DNA from 2 places in the Niveibacterium sp. COAC-50 genome. Region 2 is predicted to be linked to the other one. Evidence: predicted binding sites of a transcription regulator. Region 2 holds the regulator's gene; the other holds the start of a gene.

Region 1 (11,394 bases), on a different contig from region 2:
CCGCCTGCTGTGCTTGGTGTGCTGGTTGTGCCCCATGATTGCCGATGCGGCAGGTTTGGCATTTCGCCTTGAACGTTTGCCGCCGGACCTGGCTGCGTCAGAAGCAACGATACGTGCCGGCAAGCTCGACGATCGCTTTGCCTTGGCCGATACCACCCTGTTGCGGGATCTCGATCGACCAACCTGGTTCCGCGTTGTGCCAATGCAGGATTGGCCGACCGACGCGTCGCCAGCGCTCGTTGTTCGACAGACGCGCTTCCAGGTGCTGACGGTCTTTCCTGGCGACGGTTCCGCCGCCACTAAGCTGGGGGCATTGCGAGCTGATTACCCCGCGCACCTGACGCGCGGTCTGATGATCTTTCCTCTCGTGGCTCCGCGCGTGGGTGTGCCGATCTACTTGCTGGCGGAGCCAGGCGGCGAGCCGACCCAGATGCGCCCGGTCCTTTCGATCGAGACGCGTGACGCAGCCGAGGCCGCATCGCTGACCCATGTGCGGCTGGCGATCGGCACCTTTGGTGCCTTGCTGACGCTTGCGCTGTGTGGTGTGTGTGTGTGGCTGATGCTGCGCGAATCCCTCTTCCTGCTGTTCTCGTCGGTGGTCGCATGTCAGGGCTTCTACGTTGCAATGGTCTTTGGCGAAGGTCTGTCGCTGCCTGGCATGGATGCATTGCTGCCGATTGGTGGCCGGCTCGTCAATCTGTTCGCAGGGCTCGGCGCGCTCTGCGCATCGATGTTCGCGCGCCGGATGGTGGATATCGGGCGCATCGCGCCAAGGCTTGATCGCAGCTTCGCCGCGCTGCAGTGGGCTTACGTCCTGTTGTTGATCGCCGTGCCACTGGTGCCACCTTCGGGCATGGTCGTGCTGGTGGCGCTGGGTAACCTGACGGTCATGGCAGGCACCGCGATGGTGTTGGCGGCGGGCTTCCTCGGCTGGCGTAGCGGCAGTCGTGCGGCGGCCTTCTTCCTGCTCGCGTGGATGATGATGCAGGGCTTCACCTTTGCCCGCACAGCAAGCTTCCTGCTGGGCACCGAGACGGGGCCGCTGCTGTACTACGGGTTCCCGCTCTCAATGGTGGTGGCTGGCGTGATGCTCGCGTTGGGGCTGGCCGACCGCGTTCGCGAGATGCGGCACGCCTTGCGTGAAGCGCAGCGACGAGCCCAGATCGACGCCCTGACCGGCGCATTGAACCGGCGTTCGATTCTCGAACGGCTTGACGCCGCCCGCATTGCGTTTCGCGAGACAGGCGAGCCCGTGTCGGTGCTGTTCATCGACCTGGACCATTTCAAGCGGATCAACGATACCCACGGGCACCTGGCCGGTGACGCATGCCTGCGCGAAGCGTGCAAACGCGTTGGCAGCGTGCTGCGTCGTACGGATGCCCTGGGGCGATACGGTGGCGAGGAGTTCCTCGTCGTGCTGCAAGGCGCTGCTGCACCCGTTGCGGGCACGATCGCCGAGCAGATCCGAGCTGCGGTGGCCGCTGAACCGGTCTGCGCGTGGCAGCAAACGATTGCGATGAGCTGCAGCGTCGGCGTTGCCAGCAGCAGCAGCGACGCATTGTCCGCCGAGGACCTGATTGCGCGGGCAGATGCGGCGCTCTATGCCGCAAAGCGCGACGGCCGCAATCGTGTCGCCTTGGCGCCGCTTTCCCCACTTGTTGCGCCACCAATGCTGGCTGCTGAAGGAGAGTCCCTTGCCTGACCCTATCGAACTATCTGCCGTTCGCCCCGGCGATGTGCTGCTTCACATGGGGCGCGGCGAAATCTCCAAACTGATCGCATGGGCGAGCGATTCAGGCTACAGCCACTCCGCATTGGTGTTTGACGTGCAGACGGTGGCTGAAGCGGTGTCGGTGGGGGTGCGCAAGACCGGGCTCGCCGACCGTGCAGTGGACAGCACGGATTTCTCCGTGATCGATGTGCTGCGCTTCGGTGGCCGCAATGCAAATTTGGACCCGGCGGCGCTGAGCGCCCTGCAGGCAAAGGTTGACGGTTTCATTGGCGCGCCGTACCCACTCGACGAGTTGTTCGAACTGGGCGTTGTGTGCGCGCTGCGCAGCAAGCTTGATTGGCCCGAGCCGGCGAAGTGGCTTCTGCGTGTCGCGCTGGACCATGTCATCCAAACGGATCCGGGGCGCATGGTGTGCAGCGAGTTCGTCTACCGCAGCTTTGCGGAAGCGGCCACGGTGCCTGCCGGGCGCCTGCGGCCGCAGATCGAGGTGGTCGACCAACCGCCTGTTCCGTTCCCGCATATCGACTGGCTCGCTTTGTTGAAGGAGTACGAAGAGGCGCGTCATCACTCGCCGAACCGGGCATTGCCACCGGCGCCCACGGCCGGCGAAGGGCGGGGGCTGCAGACGCGCACAATGGCGCCCGCCGCTGGGAAGCCGGATGCCGACGTTGCGGTGCAGGCCGAACGGATCCGCCACCTTCGGGCGCCGAGTGCAACGCGCGCGCTGACCAGCCGCGCGGCGATCGAGGATCCATGGCCCAATCCTGCGACGGTGACGCCGGGGGATTTGGCCAACAGCCCGAGTTTCGGCTGCGTGGGGCGATTGCTCCAGTCGGCTTGAGTCGTGCCTCTGGCGGGCGGACAATTCGGCATGCAGGCGCTCAGCGCTGAGGCTGGGGCGCGAGCCGGGGGGCAGTGCGATGGTCAGCGTACGGTTTTGCGGTGCAGTCGGTGAGGTGACTGGTTCGGGGTACTGGCTTGAGACCGAGCAGGCGCGGGTGCTGGTCGATTTCGGCATGTTCCAGGGCGGACGTGACATCGAAGGCCGCAACCGCGTGATCGAGCCGGTGGAACCCAAGCGACTGGTCGCGGGCGTGCTGACGCATGCCCATGTCGACCACTCCGGCCGCCTGCCATTGCTCGCTGCGCATGGTTCGCGGGCGCCGCTCTACGGCACGCCGGCCACGCTCGAACTGGCTGAGGTGCTGCTGCTTGACTCGGCCAAGATCGCCGAGGAAGACACCAGTCGCGCCAACCGCAAGCTGCGGCGTGCCGGGCGGCGTGAGCAAAGCCCGCTCTACACGGTGGACGACGTCGAGAGCCTGGTCCGCCGATTCGTTGCGCTGCCGTACGGCGAACAGCGGGAAATCGCGCCGGGCGTGGCGATCCGCTTCTTCGACGCCGGTCACATCCTTGGCTCATCCAGCGTTGAGATGCAGATCGCGCGGGAAGGCAAGCCGCCGCTGACGGTGGTGTTCTCCGGCGATCTTGGCACGCGCGATGCGCCGATTTTGCGTGACCCCGAAACGCCGCCGCGAGCCGATGTCGTGTTCCTCGAATCCACCTACGGCGACCGCAGCCGGCCGCCGCGTGCCGATACGCTGGCGAGCTTCCACGCGCTATTGCGCCGGGCCGTGGCCGAGCACCGGCGCATGATCGTGCCGGCCTTCGCGGTAGGGCGCACCCAGGTACTGCTGTACGAGCTGGCGCACGCGTTCCGTGATGGCATCGTGCCGGCGTTCCCGGTGTTCCTCGACAGCCCGATGGCTGCGCGTGCCGGCGCGATCTACGCCCGCCACGGCGAACTGCATGATCTGGAGGCCAAACGGCTCGGACGTCGAGGCCAGCTGCCGGACACGCTGCGGGTCGTTGATTCGTCGGCCGAATCGCGCTTGCTGAATGTCAGCGGCGAGTTCTGCATGATCATGAGCGCGGCGGGCATGTGCGAAGGGGGCCGCGTGCTGCACCACCTGCGCCATAACCTGTGGCGCGAGGATGTCCTCGTGATCCTGCCCGGCTACATGGCGCCCGGCACCCTCGGCCGACAACTCGCTGAAGGCGCGCGCGAGGTCGAGATCTTCGGCGAGACGATCGCGGTGCGTGCTGAAGTGGTACAGCTCGAAGGCTTCTCTGCCCACGCTGACCGCGAAGGCCTGCTCGACTGGCTGGCCCCGTTGGCCGCCGGGCATCCGCGCGTGGTGCTGACGCACGGAGAGGACCCGGCGCGCGCAGGCTTGGCTGCGGCCGTCCATGCGCGCTATGGCATCACTGCGGAGACGCCGGTGGCCGGCGCGGTGTTGACGCTGGACTAGGCTTCACCCAGACGCGCGATCTCTTCCGATTCCACCGCGCCCGGCGCCGGCCCCTCGCCGAGCGCGCAGCGCAGCATTGCGCGCGCCACAGCCACGGTGCTGATGGGGCGATAGCGCCGTAGCGGCCCCAGCATCAAAGGCGCGACGGCGCGACCGAATACCAGCGCCACTCGTTCACCCGGGCGGGATTCGGCGCGATCGCCATCAAGCAGGGACGGCCGCATGCACCACAACGCAGGCAGGCGAAGGTTCGCGAGATCGCGCTCCGTCTCGCCCTTGGTTCGGTTGTAGAACACTTTGGACGCCGCATCGGCGCCAAGCGCCGATATCAGCAGGAAGCGCTGCGCCCCCACTTTTTTTGCGAGCTGGCCGAGTGCGAGCGGATAGTCGTGATCGACGGCGCGAAAGGCCGCCTGCGAGCCGGCTACGCGGATCGTTGTACCGAGACAACAGAAAACGTCGTCGGCCTGCAGGTCTGGCGTATCCGCCGGCAGGGCAGAAAAATCGACGATCTGCTCGTGCAACTTCGCATGCTGCAAGCCGGTGGGGCGCCGCACCAGCGCGACCACGCGGCCATATTCGGGCGATGCGAGCAGCATTGCGAGCAGCTCGCGGCCAACCAGGCCCGTCGCTCCGGCGATCAGTGCAGTACGTGTTTGTGGTGTTGGCATCGGCAAGTGCTTGATACAAAACAATCCTGCAGTTGGGTGCAGGCGATATATAATTGATAACGATTCGCGTTGGCGTTCTTCTCCGAAACGCCGCCACGGCTGATCCACCCGATTCTGCAGGTAGCGTACATGACACATTGCACCAACGACACGGCCACGCTGGACCGTCAGGCCGCCTCGGCGGCAGACGGCGCCACACCAGGGGTCTTCGCCCTTGTTGGCAACCCGAACGTCGGCAAGTCGGTGGTGTTCCACCGGTTGACCGGCACTTATGTGAACGTGTCGAACTACCCGGGGACGACGGTCGATGTGTCACGCGCTTCGGCCCGCTTCGAACGTGGCGCCGAAGTGCTGGATACGCCCGGGGTCCTGGCCCTGCCGGCCCGCTCGGACGACGAGCACGCGACGATGCGCGCGTTGCTGCACGAAAACCTGCGCGCGCTGGTGCAGGTGGGTGACGCGAAGAACCTGCGCCGCACGCTGGCGCTGTCGCTCGTTTTTGCCGACCTGGGCTTGCCCTGGGTGCTGGCGCTCAACATGGCGGACGAGGCGCGGGCGCGCGGCGTTGGCGTCGATCTGCAAGGCCTCTCGAAAGCGATCGGCGCGCCGGTGATTGAAACGGTTGCCACCAGCGGCGAAGGCCTGCAGCGCCTGCCGGAAGCGCTCAAACATGCGTATGCCAGCCAAGGGCCGGCGCATCGCTTCCGCTACCCGGATGCGGTCGAAACGGTCGTGATGCAGGCGGCGGACTGGATCACCGCCCGGCTACCGAAGACCCCGCTGGCGCCACGTGGGCTCGCGGTGCTGTTCCTTGGCCGTGATGCCGAAGTCGAACGCTGGCTCGCCGCACATCTGGGGGCCGAGGCGCAACAGTTGATCGCTTTGCGCGAGGCCGCCGAATCGGCCAGTCCCGAACCCCTGTCCACCGCTTTGGCGCAGGCTCGCGCGGCGGAGGCTGATCGCCTTGCTGGCGCTTATCTGCGGAAGGAAGTGCCGAAAGCCAAGCTGCTCTCGACGCGGCTCGGGCGGCTTGCGGTGCATCGCATCTGGGGCTTGCCGATTCTGTTGCTGGTGCTGTTCGCGGTGTATGAATTCGTGGGCGTGTTCGGCGCGAGCTTCCTGGTCGGTCTGACCGAGAAGAATCTGTTCGGTGAAATCCTGAACCCGGCGATGGAAGGTTTCGTTCGGGCGCATGTGCCGTGGCAATGGGTTGCCGACCTGATGGTCGGGCAGTACGGGCTGTGGACCATGGGCATGACTTACGCGCTCGCCTTGATCCTGCCGATCGTCACAACCTTCTTCCTGGCCTTCGGGGTGCTGGAAGATTCGGGTTACTTCTCGCGCCTGTCGGTGCTGGCGAACCGCGCGTTCTCGCTAATCGGCCTGAATGGCCGTGCAGTGCTGCCGATGGTGCTGGGGCTTGGCTGCGTGACGATGGCGACGCTTACGACGCGCATCCTGCACACCAAACGCGAACGCGTGATCTCCACTTTCTTGCTCGCACTGGCGATTCCGTGCTCGGCACAACTGGGCGTGGTGATGGGCATGCTGTCCGGCATTTCCTTCTCGGCCACGCTGATCTGGCTCAGCTCGGTCGTGCTGATTCTGCTGACCTCCGGCTGGCTCGCGGCGAAGCTGATCCCGGGCCGCCGCATTCCGCTGGTCACCGAGATGCCGCCGATGCGCTTGCCGGTGATCGGCAACGTCATGAAGAAGACCGCGGGCCGCCTGAAGTGGTATCTGGTTGAAGTGATCCCGCTCTTCCTGTTCGGCACGCTGCTGATGTTCGTGCTGGATCGCGTGGGCGCGCTGCCGTGGATCATCGAGAAGGGCGAGCCGCTGGTGACCGGCTGGCTCGGTTTGCCGAAGGAGGCGAGCGCGGCGTTCGTGATGGGCTTCCTGCGGCGCGACTTCGGCGCCACCGGCCTGTTCGCGCTTGGCCACCAGTTGTCGCCGCTGCAGACGGTGGTCGGCATGATCACGATCACCCTCTTCGTACCGTGCATTGCCAGCGTGATGATCGTCATCAAGGAGCAGGGCGGCAAGATCGCCGCTGCGATGCTGGGCCTGATTATGCCGACAGCCTTCCTGGTCGGCGGCATCTTCAACATGATCCTGAAGCACTTCTGGTAAGCCGCGATGAGCCCCAACGAAATGCGTCTAGCCGACGCCACCCCCGGCGCCACCGTCCGATTCCGTGGCTTCGATGCCACGCTGGATACCCTGCTGCAGGACCAGTTCCTCGCCTATGGCATTGCCGTCGGACAGACGCTCAGCGTGTTGCAGCAACGTCCGCTGACGATCATTCAGTGCGACCACACCGAGCTGGCCGTTGAGTCGGTCGTCGCCCGCGCGATGGTGGTTGCGCCGGCCTGAGCCGGCGCAGGGGTCAAGGCGTCAGACGCCGAGCAGGCGGAGGTCCGGTGCGCCGGCCCGCATGGGCGGGCACCAGAAGTAGGCGCCGGTGAGCGGTCGGGTAAAGCGGAACAGGCCGTCGACGATGCCGTCCTCGGCGCCGCACATGCGCCTGAGCTGCGCCTCAAAAGCCGCAAACGAGGCGCCGAAGGCGACGAACTGCAAACCGCCACGATCGCCCTCAATCCACGCCATCGAGCGACGAAGCACGAAGGCCTCCGGTGAGAAGCTCTCCTGCGCGGTGCGCTTTACATGTGCGCAATCCGGTGCGTCGTCGAGTTCTTCATTCGATTCGCGTTCCCGCCCGATCACGTTGTCCTGCATCGATTTCGGCATTGCTTCGAAGCGCTTGAAATCATGCAGCCACTGCTGGACCGCGACGAAGGATGAGCCGGCGAGTGTCGGCTCATCTTCCGCGACGATAGCAGCGGCGACAGCAGCGTCGCCTTGCGGGTTTTCGGTGCCATCCTCATAACCGGTCAGATCACGCCCGCCACCGTGGACGAAGGCCTCCAGCGAATGCTCAAGCACGAAGGTGTCTGCCAGCAGGGCTGCGATGTGACGCTCGCGCTGCAGCAGTGCGGCCCGGTCTTCGCCGCGCAGCCAGAGCCAGAGCGCGGCGGGTGTGGCGGGGAGTTCGACACCCGCCGCAGAGAAGTTCGGGAATGTTGTCAGCCCTTCGACATGGCGGCCCAGGGCGTTCGCCAGAGTTGCGCCGATACCCAGCACACAACGCTCCCCGTCGACTTCGGCCGCCAGGCGACGCAGCGCGGTACGCGCGTCGGTGCCCTGCAGTAAGGAAAAACTCAGGTAACGGGCCGCTGGGGGCAGTGGGGCGAGGATTCCGCTCTGGGGGCCGCTCATGGGGCAATCTCCTGCATGGTTCACGAGGCGTGTGGAAGCGCAATGATCGCGCGTTGGCCCGGTATGTGCCAACCCGCGCACGGTTTGCATTTGATTCACATCGGGAAACATCCACGCATGGCCGGGTCACGGCGGCGGTGCCGTGCGCTGGTTAGGCTAAGCCTTGCCGGCGCGACAAGCGCGCAGGGCGAACTGACCATACGGGGAGAGCGTGATGATGGACAGCAAGAATACCGACGAGCCTGCAACGGTGTCAGAACGGCGCCGATTGCTCGGCGCGATCGGCTCGCTGGGGGCGGCGGTGGTGTGGGGGTGTGGCGGGTCGGAGACGGGCACAACGGCGACGTCGAGTGCGGTCAGCACAGGCGCCACCGATACGACCAGCGCGACAACTACGACGGGCTCCGCCGGCGCCGGCGGTAGCACCGGTAGCGCGGGCGCTTGCGCGATCATTCCGCAGGAAACGCAGGGCCCGTATCCCTTGCTGGCGATCCTGAGCAACGCGGCGATGGTTCGGCAAGACATCACCGAAGGCAAGACTGGTGTGCCCCTGACGCTTCGGCTGAAACTGGTGAACGTCAATGGCAGCTGCGCACCGATCGCCAACGCAGCGGTGTACGTCTGGCATTGCGACAAGGACGGCGTGTATTCCGGCTACAGCACGAGCACGAACGGCAATACGCTGGGGCAGACGTTCCTGCGTGGCATCCAGGTGTCGGACACCAATGGCGAAGTCACGTTCACGACGATCTACCCGGGTTGGTATGCCGGGCGAATCACGCATGTGCATTTCCAGATCTATCTGGCCGACAACTTGGAGGTGACCGCAACGGCCACCTCGCAGATTGCCTTCCCCCTGGCGGATACGACGGCGGTGTACAACTCCACGCTGTATGCCTCGCGTGGCCAGAACACTTCGGTGACGAGCTTTGCTGTCGACAACGTCTTCAGCGATGGCACGACGTACCAGATGGCCGCGCTGACCGGCGATGCTGCGAACGGGTACACCGCCACATTGACCGTAGGTATCGCCGCATGACCTGAGTGGTGCATGCCGCGACCGGCCGGAATATCAGGTCCGAAAACGGCGAGCAGTGGGCGGCGAGGGGCGGATAATCCGCCCCATGAACCGCAGCACTTACATCGACGGCCAAGTCGGCAACGACAACACCGGCAGCCACAACGCCCACTATGCGGCCCTCGTCGCGCGGGACAGTCGTTTCGACGGCCGTTTCTACGTTGGCGTGACGTCCACCGGCGTCTACTGCCGGCCCGTGTGCCGCGTAAGAACGCCGAAGGCCGCCAATTGCCTGTTCTTTGCGAACCCGGCGGCGGCCGAAGCGGCCGGCTTCCGCCCCTGCTTGCGCTGCCGCCCGGAACTGGCGCCGGGGCAAGCCGGTATTGATTCGGCGTCGCGCCTGGCGTGGGCTGCGGCGCAGCGGATTGAGGCCGGGCAGTTGGACGATCAGGGGATCGAAGGGCTGGCGGCCCGGCTCGGGATCACGGACCGGCACTTGCGTCGCATCTTTGCCGACACGTTCGGCGTTACGACGGTCGCGTACGCGCAGACTCAACGCTTGCTGATGGCCAAGCGTCTGCTGGCGGACACCGCACTCCCGATCACTGAAGTTGCATTGGCCGCCGGATTTGGCAGCTTGCGCCGCTTCAATACCTTGTTCCAAAGCCACTACGGCCTGACGCCATCGGATCTGCGACGGGCAAGCGGGGCGCCGGTGTCCGTTGAAGGTCTGCGCTTTGAACTGGCGTTCCGTCCCCCGTTTGATTGGCCCAGGCTGTTGGGCTTTCTCGCCGGCCGCTGTGTTGCTGGGGTCGAGGAGGTCGAGGACAGCATCTACCGTCGCAGTGTCCGCATCGAACAAGGCGGCATCGTTCACCTCGGATGGTTATCGCTGACTCTGGCTGACGGCCGCAATGCCGTCGCGGCCACGGTTTCCCCCAGCCTGGTGCGTGTGTTGCCGGCAGTGCTGGCAGGCGTGCGCCGCCTGTGTGACCTGGCTTGCGAGCCGGATGCAGTTGCCCGCGTGCTTGGGCCGCTGGCCGCCGATGCGCCCGGCTTGCGGGTGCCCGGGGCTTTCGATGGTTTCGAGATGTCGGTGCGGGCCGTGCTGGGCCAGCAAGTCACGGTGAAGGCGGCGCACACCATCGCGGGCCGCTTTGTCGCAGCGTTCGGCGATGAGGTGGCTACGCCATTTGCCGGCATCCGGCGCGTATTCCCGGCGCCGCAGCGGATTGCGCAAGCGAGCGTGGAGGAAATTGCGTCCCTCGGCATCGTGCGTCAGCGGACGCACGCGATTCTCGCGCTGGCGAATGAAATCGCCAGCGGCCGGCTTGATCTTGGGCCGGCAGCCGATGTAGCGGCGACGCTGGCCAAGCTTGAAGCCTTGCCGGGTATCGGTCGCTGGACGGCGCAATACATCGCGCTGCGCGCGCTCGGTTGGCCTGATGCATGGCCGAGCGGCGACGTTGCGTTGATCAAGTCGCTCGGTGTCGCCAGGGCGCGCGAAGCGGATGCCGCAGCCGAGGCCTGGCGCCCCTGGCGCGGCTACGCAACCTTGCATCTTTGGCGGCGCTTGTCGGAGCCCGCGCCTACGGAAAGGGAAAACCCATGAGCATGATCTGGATGTCGCACGCTACGCCCATCGGAGCCATCATCCTGGCGGGCGGGCCTGCTGGCCTGGCCGGCGCCTGGCTCGTCGGGCAAGCCCATTTCGATGGCGTCCAGCCAGACTGGCGTGAAGACGCGACGGCGAGTCTGCTGTGTGATGCTGCGGCGCAATTGGACGAATGGTTTGCCGGTCGGCGCCGGGATTTCGATCTGCCGCTGGCGCCTCGCGGTACGGATTTCCAGCAAGCCGTGTGGCATGAGATTGCCCGTGTTCCGTTTGGCGAAACCCGCAACTACGGCAGCGTGGCGCAGGCGCTTGGCAAACCCTCGGCGGCACGCGCCGTGGGGGCGGCCACTGGCCGCAATCCGCTGACCATCATCGTGCCGTGCCATCGCCTTGTAGGGTGTGGTGGGGCGCTGACCGGTTATGCCGGTGGTCTGCCGCGCAAACAGGCGTTGCTTGCTTTCGAAGCTGAAGGCACGCCGTGCGCAATGGCGGCCTGACGTCCGCGTCGAATTGATTCAATACACTCAAAAAGCGGGCGCTCACGAGGCGACCCGGGAAAGAGCACTGCAGTGAAACCCCAACACTTGTTCGAACTCGTTCTGCTGGCCGCGCTCTGGGGCGGCTCGTTTCTGTTCATGCGTTATGCGGCCCCGGCCTTTGGCGCTGTGGCCCTGATCTGGCTGCGGGTAGCGATTGCGTCGCTCTGCCTTGCGCCTTTGTTGTTGCTGCGAGGCCAAGGGGCCGTCTTGCGAGAGCATGCTCGCGCG
Region 2 (11,394 bases):
AGCGCAGTTGGTTGGGCACCAGCAGCACCGGCGGCAGGCCGAGGTCCTCCTGCCGTTGCGCCGCCCCCGCCGCTTCGCGCATGAGGTTGTCGGCGAGGTTGGGCTCCAGCACCCCTTCGCCACCGCCCGACTGCATGGCCTGCAGCAGCAGGCGTTCGAGCGTCGGGTCCAGCGCCATGACTTGCAGTTCGACGCCCCCGGGGAACATCTGCTGCACGATCGCTCGGCCGAGCGCGGTGCGCACGCGCGCGGCGAGTTCCATCGGGTCTTGCGTGCGGGTAGCCTGCTCCGCCAGCGTCTCGATGATCGTGCGCATGTCGCGGATGTTGACGCCCTCTTCCAGCAGGTACTGCAGCACGCGCTGCAGCACATGCAGCGGCATGAGCTTGGGCACCAGATCCTCGACCAGCTTGGGCGAATCCTTTGCGATGTGATCGAGTAGCGACTGCGTCTCCGTCCGCCCGAGCAGATCTGCCGAGTGGCCAATGATCACGTGGTTCAGATGCGTCGCGACAACCGTGCTGGCGTCCACCACGGTGTAGCCCATCGCGTGCGCCTGTTCGCGCAGCCCAGCCTCGATCCAGATCGCGGGCAGGCCGAACGCCGGGTCGCGCGTCTGGTTGCCAGGCAGCGGGCCGCTGACCCGACCTGGGTTGATCGCCAGATACATGCCGGGGTAGGCATCGCCAGTGCCGATCTCGACCCCCTTGAGAGTGATTCGATAGGCGTTGGGGCGCAATTCCAGGTTGTCGCGGATGTGCACCGGCGCAGCCAGGAAGCCGACGTCCTGCGCAAACTTCTTGCGCAAGCCGCGGATGCGGCGCAGCAGTTCGCCGTCCTGCCCCTTGTCGACCATCGGGATCAGCCGGTAGCCCACTTCGAGCCCCAGCACATCGACCGGCGTTACGTCGGCCCAGCTTGCCTCGTTGGATTCGGTCGGCGCAGTCGGCGTCGGGGCTGCGAACGATTCGGCCGCCTCGGCATCCGCCTTGGCCTTCTTGGTCAGGTGCCAAGCGCCCCAGCCGAAGGCGGAGGCGAGCAGCAGGAAGACGAAGTTCGGCATGCCGGGAATCAGGCCCATCAGACCCAGGATGGACGCGGTCAGCACCATCACCGTCGGGTTGGTGAAGACCTGCCCGACGACTTGGGCACCTACATCCTGGTCGTCACCCACGCGCGACACCACCATACCGGCGGCAACCGAGATCACCAGCGCTGGCAGCTGGGCGACGAGGCCATCACCAATCGCCAGCAGCGTGTAGACCTTGCCGGCCTCGGCGGCGGACAGATCGTGCTGGACGATGCCGACGATGAGGCCACCGAACACGTTGATCACCATGATCAGGATGCCGGCGACCGCGTCGCCGCGAACGAACTTGGACGCACCGTCCATCGCACCGTAGAAATCCGCCTCCTGGCTGATTTCAGAGCGGCGACGTTTCGCTTCCTTGTCGTCGATCAGGCCGGCATTCAGATCGGCGTCGATCGCCATCTGCTTGCCCGGCATCGCATCAAGGGTGAAGCGTGCCCCCACCTCAGCGATCCGCCCCGCGCCCTTGGTGATCACGACAAAGTTGATCACCGTGAGGATGATGAACACGATGATGCCCACGGCCGTGTTGCCGCCAACCAGGAAGTGACCAAACGCCTCGATCACCTTGCCGGCGGCGTCCGGGCCGGTATGCCCTTCCAGCAGCACGACCCGCGTTGACGCAACGTTCAGGGAAAGTCGCAGCAAGGTGGTGGTGAGCAGCACCGTTGGAAAGGCCGAGAAATCCAAGGGCTTGCGGGTGTACATGCCGACCAGCAGCACCATCACCGCGACGGCAAGGTTGAAGGTAAACAACAGATCGAGCAGGAAGGCTGGCAGCGGCAGCACCATCATCGCCAGCACCATCACGATCAGGATGGGGGCGGCGAGCTGCCGGATATTGGCCAGCGAGAAGATCTCCCGCAGGTCTACGACGTTGGTGTTACTCGCCATGCTTCGGCTCCTTCAACGCGGCGACCGCAGCGCGATGCGCGGCGGTCATCCGGACAAATCGGTTTTGCGCAGTCATTGCGGCGCTCCCGAGACGCCGTGCGCCGGGTCAAGCTTCGGCGGCACCGGCAGGTGGGAGGGTTCCGCGGGCGGTGTAGCCCCATGCGCCGCTGCATGGCGCAAGGTGAAGACCCACGCCATCACCTCGGCCACCGCGGTGTAGAGCGCCGCAGGTACTTCGTCGCCAATCTCGGTGTGGCGGTACAGCGCACGGGCCAGCGGCGGGGCTTCGAGCAGTGGCACCTGGTTCGCCCGCGCCACCTCGCGGATCTGCTGGGCCACGAGGTCGCTGCCCTTAGCGACCACCCTCGGGGCGCGCATCGAAGCACCGTCGTAGCGAATCGCCACTGCGTAGTGGGTCGGGTTGGTCACCACCACGTCCGCCTTGGGCACCTCTTGCATCATGCGGCGGCGAGCCATCTCACGCTGACGCTGGCGGATGCGACCTTTGATCTGCGGGTCGCCTTCCTGCTGCTTGAATTCCTGCTTCAGCTCATCCTTGGTCATGCGCAGCTTGCTGTAGTACTGCCAGAGCTGGAACGGCACATCAACCAGTGCGATCAACACCAAGCCGGACACCAACGTGAGAGTCGAGGCCAGGAGCATCTGCGCGAACTCGTACAGCCCCGGCTCGACCGCCATCACCATGAGGTGCAGAGACTGTTCGCCACGCGCCTTCATCACCGAGTAGCCGATCGAGCCGATCAGGATCGCCTTGAGCAGCGCCTTCACAAGCTCAGACAAGCCGTGCATCGAAAACAGCCGCATCAGGCCCGCAACCGGGTTCAGCCTTGAGGCCTGGAACGAGAATGCCTTGGTGGACACATTGAACCCGCCCACCGCGATCGGCCCCGCCACGGAGGCGATCACCAGCACCAGAAACAGCGGCAGCAAGGTCGTCAGCCCGTCGGTGAACAGATCGGACAGCGCATGGATCATCAGCGCCGGGTCGCGCGTCTGCGCGGGCTCGAGCGAAAGCCCCGCGCGGGTGAGCATCGCCATCCGCTGATACAGCCAGCCCCCCAGCACCCACATCGTCGCTACGCCGCCGAGCAGCACAACCAGACTCCCAAGCTCGCGTGAACGGGGGACATTGCCCTCCTCGCGGGCCTGCTCAAGCCGTCGGCCTGATGCTGGTTCTGTACGTTCGAGATCGCTGTCTTCAGCCATGGCGCATGAACTCCGTGTGGCTGATTATCGGCAAGCACGTCACGCACGAGGCCCCGATAAGGCGGGGTTAACGCCCGCTATTCGGCCAGGTACAACGGACTTCCGGCATGGGGCCGATGCGGCGGCCCCCAAAGCCATCCTGCCCGGTCGATTCGGGGCGTTTCACGATCAGGAACCGTGCAGCGCAAAGCCTCCAGCAGATTCCGATGAAACGCAGGACACGTCACCGGCAAGCACTAAGGTCTTTCGGGCGCCCCCAGGAACCATCATCAAGGCCCCTATCCACGCCGCCCAAAGGCGCTCAACAAAAGAAAAGGCCGCCCCGTGGGACGGCCTTCAAGGAGAGAGTCGATGCGTGGGAACCACCCCACGATTTAGTTAACGAACCGAATCTCTCCCAACTTTAGGGCTAAACGAACAAATATCAGCCCTTGGAGCCCTTCTCGATGCCGGCCATGATCTCTCCGATTGCATCTTCCAGTCCGCCCCAGCCAAGCACCTTGACCCACTTGCCCGGCTCCAGATCCTTGTAGTGCTCGAAGAAGTGCACGATCTGGCTGCGCAGCAGCTCGGGCAGGTCGTCCAGGCTCTTGACGCGGTCGTACAGCGACGTGGTCTTGCTGATCGGCACGGCGATCAGCTTGGCGTCCTCGCCGCCCTCGTCCTGCATCTTGAGCATACCGATCGCGCGGCAGCGCACCACGATACCCGGCAGCAGCGGGAACGGTGTCACGACCAGCACGTCGACCGGGTCGCCGTCGCCGGCGATCGTGCAAGGGATATAGCCGTAGTTGCACGGGTAATGCATCGAAGTACCCATGAACCGGTCGACAAACATCGCGCCGGTTTCTTTGTCGACTTCGTATTTGATCGGATCGGCGTGGGCCGGGATCTCGATGATGACGTTGAATTCGCCCGGGGCCTTGCTGCCCGGCGTGACGTTGTGAAGGCTCATGTCGGTCTCTCTGTGTGATTTGGGAACGCGCAGGGCCGAATTTTAACATCCCAAGCTTACGGGTTGCTGCACCGCACCCAAACTCGCGGACTTGCGCTGGATCAGACGCGCCGCGCCGCGCGTTGCGTTGGGGGACGAGCGTCCATTAGGATGCCGCAGCGCCCGCGATCGCGGAGTTCTACGACACGGACGCCAAGAGAGTCGCTTCAGGCAGTTTGACCTTACAAAACAAAGGAGTTGCCCATATGTCGACGACCATGGCGTTGTATCTCGCCTTGGCCTGTGGCCTTGCTGCCGTTCTATACGGCTTCATTTCACGCAGCTGGATTCTTTCGCAAGACCCCGGAAACGCTCGCATGCAAGAAATTGCCGGCGCGATCCAACAAGGGGCTGCGGCTTACCTCGCAAGGCAGTACAGGACAATCGCCATCGTCGGCGTGGTCCTTGCAGTGCTGATCGGTATTTTCCTCGACCTCACAACCGCAGGCGGCTTTGTCGTCGGCGCCATCCTTTCCGGTGCTTGCGGCTTCATCGGCATGAACGTGTCGGTCCGCGCCAACGTGCGCACCGCACAGGCAGCCACCAAGGGCATTGGCCCGGCGCTCAACGTTGCCTTCCGCGGCGGCGCGATCACCGGCATGCTGGTGGTCGGTCTTGGGCTGCTGGGTGTCGGCCTGTTCTTCCTCTACGTCAGCAAGGGCGCAACGGTGGCCGATTCGGCCACGCTGAAGCCGCTGCTCGGCTTCGCTTTCGGTTCCTCGCTGATTTCGATCTTCGCCCGTCTGGGCGGCGGCATCTTCACGAAGGGTGCAGACGTTGGCGCCGACCTGGTGGGTAAGGTCGAAGCCGGCATCCCGGAAGATGACCCGCGCAACCCGGCCGTGATTGCCGACAACGTTGGCGACAACGTTGGCGACTGCGCGGGCATGGCTGCCGACCTGTTCGAAACCTATGCGGTGACGCTGATCGCAACGATGGCGCTTGGCGCACTGATGGTTGCGGGCGCCCCGCTCAATGCCGTGATCTACCCGCTGCTGCTGGGCGGCGTATCGATCATCGCGTCGATCATCGGTTGCAGCTTCGTCAAGGCCAGCCCCGGCATGAAGAACGTGATGCCCGCGCTCTACCGCGGCCTCGCCGTGGCCGGCGTGCTGTCGCTGATCGCGTTCTACTTCGTGACTACAGCGCTGTTCCCGCAACCGGTTCAACTGGTTGGCGGCGCCACGATCACTGCGTTGTCGCTGTTCGGCGCCTGCGTGGTCGGCCTCGTGCTGACGGCCGCGATGGTCTGGATCACCGAGTACTACACCGGCACCGACTACAAGCCCGTGCAGCACATCGCCCAGGCATCGACCACCGGCCACGGCACCAACATCATCGCGGGCCTCGGTGTATCGATGAAGTCCACCGCTTGGCCGGTGCTCTTCGTGTGCGTCGCGATCTTCGTTGCCTACTGGCTCGCGGGCCTGTTTGGCATCGCCGTTGCGGCGACATCGATGCTCAGCATGGCAGGCATCGTCGTGGCGCTCGACGCCTATGGCCCGATCACCGACAACGCTGGTGGTATCGCCGAAATGGCAGAACTGCCTGACAGCGTTCGCGACATCACCGATCCGCTGGATGCCGTTGGCAACACCACCAAGGCCGTGACCAAGGGTTACGCGATCGGTTCGGCTGGCTTGGCCGCACTGGTGCTGTTCGCCGATTACACCCACGCGCTCGAGACCAAGGGGCTGCATGTCAGCTTCGATCTCTCCAACCACATGGTCATCATCGGCCTCTTCATCGGCGGCCTGATTCCCTACCTGTTTGGGGCCATGGCAATGGAAGCGGTCGGCCGCGCAGCCGGCTCCGTGGTTGAAGAAGTTCGCCGTCAGTTCCGCGAGATCAAAGGCATCATGGAAGGCACCGGAAAGCCGGAATACGGCCGCGCCGTGGACATGCTGACCAGCGCCGCGATCAAGGAAATGATCATCCCGTCGTTGCTGCCGGTGGTGGTGCCGATTCTCGTTGGTCTGCTGCTTGGGCCGGCTGCACTGGGCGGCCTGCTGATGGGCACGATCGTGACGGGCCTCTTTGTTGCCATCTCCATGTGTACCGGTGGCGGCGCATGGGACAACGCGAAGAAGTACATCGAGGACGGTCACTTCGGCGGCAAGGGCTCGGAAGCGCACAAAGCCGCTGTAACCGGCGACACCGTGGGCGACCCTTACAAGGACACCGCGGGCCCGGCGGTCAACCCGCTGATCAAGATCATCAACATCGTTGCACTGTTGATCGTTCCGCTGCTCTAACCGCAAGCGAAACACAACAAAACGGCCGCTTACGCGGCCGTTTTCATTTGCGGCCCCGAACCATATCGGCAGCCACGTCAGCCAAAACGTTCAGTCGGCTTCAAACCCCGCGTCGCGGATCGCGGCCTTGAGGGTTTCAATCGAGACGCGCTGCGGATCAAAGCACACGCTCGCCTCCTTCAACTCTAGCGACACCTTCGCTTCGCTCACGCCATCGTGCGCATTCAACACGCGTTCCACCGAACGAACGCACCCCTGGCAGCTCATGCCACCCACCGAAATCTTCGCCGTATCCATAACACTCACCTCGCCACCATCACCGGGCAATGCGCCAGTTGCACCACGCGGGCCGCCACCGAGCCAATCAACACCCTCTCAAGCACGCTGTGCCCGCGTGCGCCCAGCCAGATCCAGTCGCAACCGCGATCGACAGCGAACGCCACAATCGTTTCGGCAGGGTGTCCGATCAACACCTGCTCATCAAAGGCCAACCCCGCCGCGCGCAGGCGGCTCGCGGCCGGCGCCATCGCGATCCGCCCCTCGTCGCTGTAGTAGCGATCCAAGGCGCTGGTTTCGACATGGCGCGTGGCGAAGGTCATCGGTACCGGGTTGTGTACCGTTACCAGAACGATCGCGGGCGGCGCGGCGAAGAACTTTACAGCGCGCAGCAGCGCATCCACCGCGGCAAGCGAAGCCGCAGAACCGTCAGTAGCGAGCAGGATTTTCATCGCGATCCCTTTCTTATACGTGGCAGATGACGCCTTGCCACAACTTGCCACCCAGCGTGGCAGCGTTGGCGAGCCCAAACACCCCAAAGCCAAGCACGACAAGCCCGGCGCCGAACCGGAGCCACGTCCGTTGCAGCCAGCTCCGCAAGCGGGCGGCAAACAGGCCAGCGAGCATCAGGTTGGGCAAGGTCCCCAAACCGAATGACAACATCAGCACCGCACCGCGCGCGGCGGAGCCTGACACCAAAGCCGTCGCAAGGATGCTGTAGACGAGGCCGCAAGGGACGAATCCCCAAACCAGCCCGAGCGGATAGGCGTTGAGTGGCGTCCGGGCGGGGATGAATCGCGCCCCATACGGCCGTAACCTTGCCCACAAGCGGCCGCCGAGCCGCTCGATGGGTGCGAGGGGCGCGGTGACGCCCGCCAGGTAAAGCCCTAACAGCACCAGCAAAAGGTTCGCCAGCACGTAGAACGTAATCTGGATGGGCAGCAGGCGATTCAGCAGGAAACCAGTCGAACCGATCGCGCCCAGCAGCGCACCGGCGAGGGTATAGCTGGTGATGCGGCCCAGGTTGTAGGCCAAATGGATCGGCCAAATGCGTCGCGACTGCCCAGGCGCATTGACGGTAAGCGCAGCAACCAGCCCTCCGCACATGCCCACGCAGTGGGTTCCACCCAGCAGACCGATCAGCGTCGCGGCAAGGTATCCCGCTTCAGGCATCACACAACATCCCGGTGCAGCCCATTCAGGGCAATCCGCAAGTGTAGCGGCCGGCCGAGGCTCAAATCACCTTGGAGTAGCGGACGACTTCGCGATCACCGCGCAAATGCGCGTCAAACGCCATGGCCAATACGCGCGCCAGCATGCGACCCGGCGTCGTTACCTCGACCCCCTTCTTGCCAACGATGCACAGGCCATCACGCTCATGGGCCCGCAGCGCTTCGATCTCGTCGGCAAAATACTCGGAGAACGTGATGCCCCAGGCCTGCTCAAACGCCGCGTAATCCAGCGAGAAGTGGCACATCAGACTCTGAATAACCGCGTAACGAAGCTGATCGTCGAACGTCATCTCGTAGCCACGGACGACAGGGAGCTCGTCACGATCGAGCATCTCGTAGTAGGCCTCAAGCGTCTTCGCACTCTGTGCGTAGGCCGGGCCTACCTTGCCAATGGAGGAAACGCCGAAGCCCAACAGATCGCAGTCCGAGTGCGTTGAATAGCCCTGGAAGTTGCGATACAAACGCCCGTTGCGCTGAGCCACGGCCATCTCGTCGTCCGGCCGCGCGAAGTGGTCCATGCCGATGAACACGTAGCCCGCGTCAGTCAGCTTCGAAATCGCCATGCCCAGGATCTCGAGTTTCTGGTCCGCACTCGGCAAGTCGCCCGCATTGATCCGCCGTTGCGGCATGAAGCGCGTCGGCAGGTGGGCATAGTTGTAGAGTGCAAGACGGTCCGGGGCGATCTCCAGCACGCGATCCAGCGTCTGGCTGACGCGCTCGACGCTCTGGAACGGCAATCCGTAGATCAGATCGATACTGACCGAACGGAAACCATTCGCGCGCGCGGCCGCGATGACCGCCGCGGTTTCCTCAACAGACTGGATGCGGTTGACGGCTTTCTGGACGATCGGGTCAAAATCCTGAACACCGACGCTCATCCGGTTGAAGCCCTCGGCCCCAAGCAGCGCAACGGTTTCAGCGGAAACGCGGCGCGGGTCTACCTCGATCGAGTACTCGCCACCGGGCGTCAGGTTGAAATGCCGGCGGATCGAACGAAACAATTCGCGGATCTCGCTGTCCGACAGGAAGGTCGGTGTGCCGCCGCCCCAGTGCATTTGTGAAACATCGTGCGAGCCGGCGAGCTGTCCGGCGACCAAACCCATTTCTTTGTCAAGATAGCGCAGGTAGCGCTCCGCCCTGCTACGGTCCTTCGTGACAATCTTGTTGCACGCGCAGTAGAAGCAAACCGTATCGCAGAATGGAATGTGGAAATATAATGAGAGGGGTTTTTTGAGGCCGCCCTGCGCGCGCAGACCTAGATGTCTTGCGTAGTCGCTGCGTCCAAAGCCCTCGTGAAACCTGTCCGCGGTCGGATACGACGTGTAGCGCGGGCCGGAAACGTCGAAACGCTGGATGAGATCGCGGTCGAAGACCGGCGTCTGCTCATTCTGATTCATTGTTTATTTTTTTCTCTCTGTGGATGCCGGAAGGTGTCATGAACTCGGTCGGAGCCGTTTGATTGCCATCAACTAGCCCACTTGGAGCACCCGCCTTGGAAAAACCCGCCACGATTCCGCTGACGGCCGTCAATCTTCGCACCGCGTGCACCCAATGCAACCTCAAGGAGCTTTGCCTTCCCGTTGGTCTTGACGACGTCGATCTTGAAAGGATCGACGGCCTCATCACTGCACGCAAGAAGGTCAAGCGGCAGCAGCATTTATACCGTGCTGGGGAGCCTTTCGAAGCAATCTATGCGATTCGCACCGGTTTCTTCAAGACCGACATCCTGACCGAAGACGGCCGGGATCAGGTCACCGGTTTCCAGATGGCCGGAGAGATCCTCGGACTCGACGGCATCTCGACGGATCGGCATGTCTGCAATGCGGTTGCACTTGAGGATTCAGACGTCTGCATGATTCCGTTCGAACGGCTCGAAGAACTCTCGCGCCGCATCGAACCCCTGCAGCGCCAGTTCCACAAGTTCATGAGCCGCGAGATCGTCCGCGAGCAAGGCATCATGATGCTGCTCGGGTCGATGCGCGCAGAAGAACGTCTGGCTGCATTCCTGATCAACCTATCGCAACGCATGCGCCTTCGTGGGTACTCCGCTTCGGAGTTCCACCTTCGCATGACGCGCGAGGAGATAGGCTCTTACCTCGGTCTGAAACTGGAGACAGTGAGCCGGGCGTTCTCCAAATTCCAGGATGACGGCTTGATCAGCGTCCACCAGAAGCACATCCAGATTCTGGATGCGGATGGACTGCGCCGACTGATTGGCCGCGCGAACGTGTAGTTACCACCACGGCGTCGGTCGTTTTGTCAGCGCGACCGACACGATGTAAGCCAGCACCAACAAAGCGGCCACAAATGTGGCCGCTTTTGCTTGGCGTGTGCGCCCGCGCTTGAGCGCGTAAGACCCCAGAACGATGTAGCCAAGCAAGCCAAGCACCTTCGCGGTCAACCAGTCGTCACGAAACGGCGCTACGCGAAGGGTCCAGGCCAAGGCGACGGCCGAGGCGAGCAATCCGGTATCGACGATATGCGGAACCACCCTCGCCCAACGCTGGCGCACCCAAGGCGCATCAATCAGGACGCCGATACCTCTGGCGATGAATCCTGTTGCCGAGAGCACCACGAAACTGACGTGAAGATGTTTGAGCAGCAGGTAATCCATCGGCCTCGTTAGCGTTCCATGACGTAGTCACCAGGAGCAGCGGCAAGCGGAGGAAAGGCTTCGTTGCACACGGGTGGCGGTGCGACACGCTCACCGCAACGCTCGTCCAGCCACCTGAACCAATCGTCCCACCAACTTCCGGCGTGGTGGTCGGCGCGCTCACGCCAACCATGCGCGCTGTCGGTCCGGTGAGCCGTGCCGATCCAGTATTCGCGTTTCGGCGGCTGTACGGGTGGGTTGACGATCCCGAGGATATGCCCGCTGGACGACAGCACGAAGCGCTTGTCTCCACGCACGAAATTGGCCACCCGAAATGCTTGCCGCCACGGGGCAATATGATCGTCTTCGGCCGCAACGGCATACAGCGGTTGGGTGATCCGCCCAAGATCGAGCGACTCGCCAGCGACGGTCAGCGCATCGGCCTCAATCAGGCGATTCTTGAGGTAGAGCTCTCGCAAGTACCACGCATGCATGGCATAGGGCATGCGCGTGGTATCCATGTTCCAGTAGAGCACGTCGAACGACGGCGGCTTTTCGCCCATCAGGTAGCCCTGAACCACGTATTGCCAGATCAACGGGTTCGAGCGCAGCAAGCGGAACGATGTAGCCATGTCGCGGCCGTCGAGGTAACCGCGCTGCTCCATGGCCCGCGTCAGGTAGCGGACGCTCCCTTCATCGATGAAGACCTCCACGTCGCCCGGCTTGGCGAAGTCCACCAATGTCGTAAATAGCGTCCAGTGTGCAACCGGCATCTCATCCGGCGTGTAGTGGCGATTCGCCCATGCCATGTACATCGACAAGGCCGTACCGCC

Evidence for each region. The regulator FNR, encoded in region 2, switches genes on or off when oxygen is low (the NO sensors DNR and NnrR bind a similar motif). The targets are predictions, from matches to a motif close to TTGANCTAGNTCAA.
Region 1: a site for FNR is predicted at 4,726-4,739, ahead of feoB (ferrous iron transport protein B). Genes of this name have one in related genera too.

Annotation. Positions count from the first base shown of each region.
Region 1 is NZ_JABCJM010000001.1:728,474-739,867, forward strand. Features, by position in the region: gene HH302_RS03295 (diguanylate cyclase) at 1-1,702, shown strand, start outside; gene HH302_RS03300 (hypothetical protein) at 1,695-2,573, shown strand; gene HH302_RS03305 (MBL fold metallo-hydrolase) at 2,689-4,044, shown strand; gene HH302_RS03310 (oxidoreductase) at 4,041-4,715, opposite strand; gene feoB (ferrous iron transport protein B) at 4,845-6,848, shown strand; gene HH302_RS03320 (FeoA family protein) at 6,855-7,091, shown strand; gene HH302_RS03325 (Dyp-type peroxidase) at 7,113-7,994, opposite strand; gene HH302_RS03330 (intradiol ring-cleavage dioxygenase) at 8,209-9,033, shown strand; gene HH302_RS03335 (AlkA N-terminal domain-containing protein) at 9,119-10,624, shown strand; gene HH302_RS03340 (methylated-DNA--[protein]-cysteine S-methyltransferase) at 10,621-11,124, shown strand; gene HH302_RS03345 (DMT family transporter) at 11,197-11,394, shown strand, end outside.
Region 2 is NZ_JABCJM010000003.1:368,171-379,564, forward strand. Features, by position in the region: gene flhA (flagellar biosynthesis protein FlhA) at 1-1,984, opposite strand, end outside; gene flhB (flagellar biosynthesis protein FlhB) at 2,057-3,211, opposite strand; gene ppa (inorganic diphosphatase) at 3,636-4,166, opposite strand; gene HH302_RS14885 (sodium-translocating pyrophosphatase) at 4,412-6,460, shown strand; gene HH302_RS14890 (heavy-metal-associated domain-containing protein) at 6,551-6,757, opposite strand; gene HH302_RS14895 (universal stress protein) at 6,763-7,188, opposite strand; gene HH302_RS14900 (sulfite exporter TauE/SafE family protein) at 7,202-7,909, opposite strand; gene hemN (oxygen-independent coproporphyrinogen III oxidase) at 7,971-9,365, opposite strand; gene fnr (fumarate/nitrate reduction transcriptional regulator Fnr) at 9,461-10,201, shown strand; gene HH302_RS14915 (SirB2 family protein) at 10,202-10,582, opposite strand; gene HH302_RS14920 (alpha/beta hydrolase) at 10,591-11,394, opposite strand, start outside.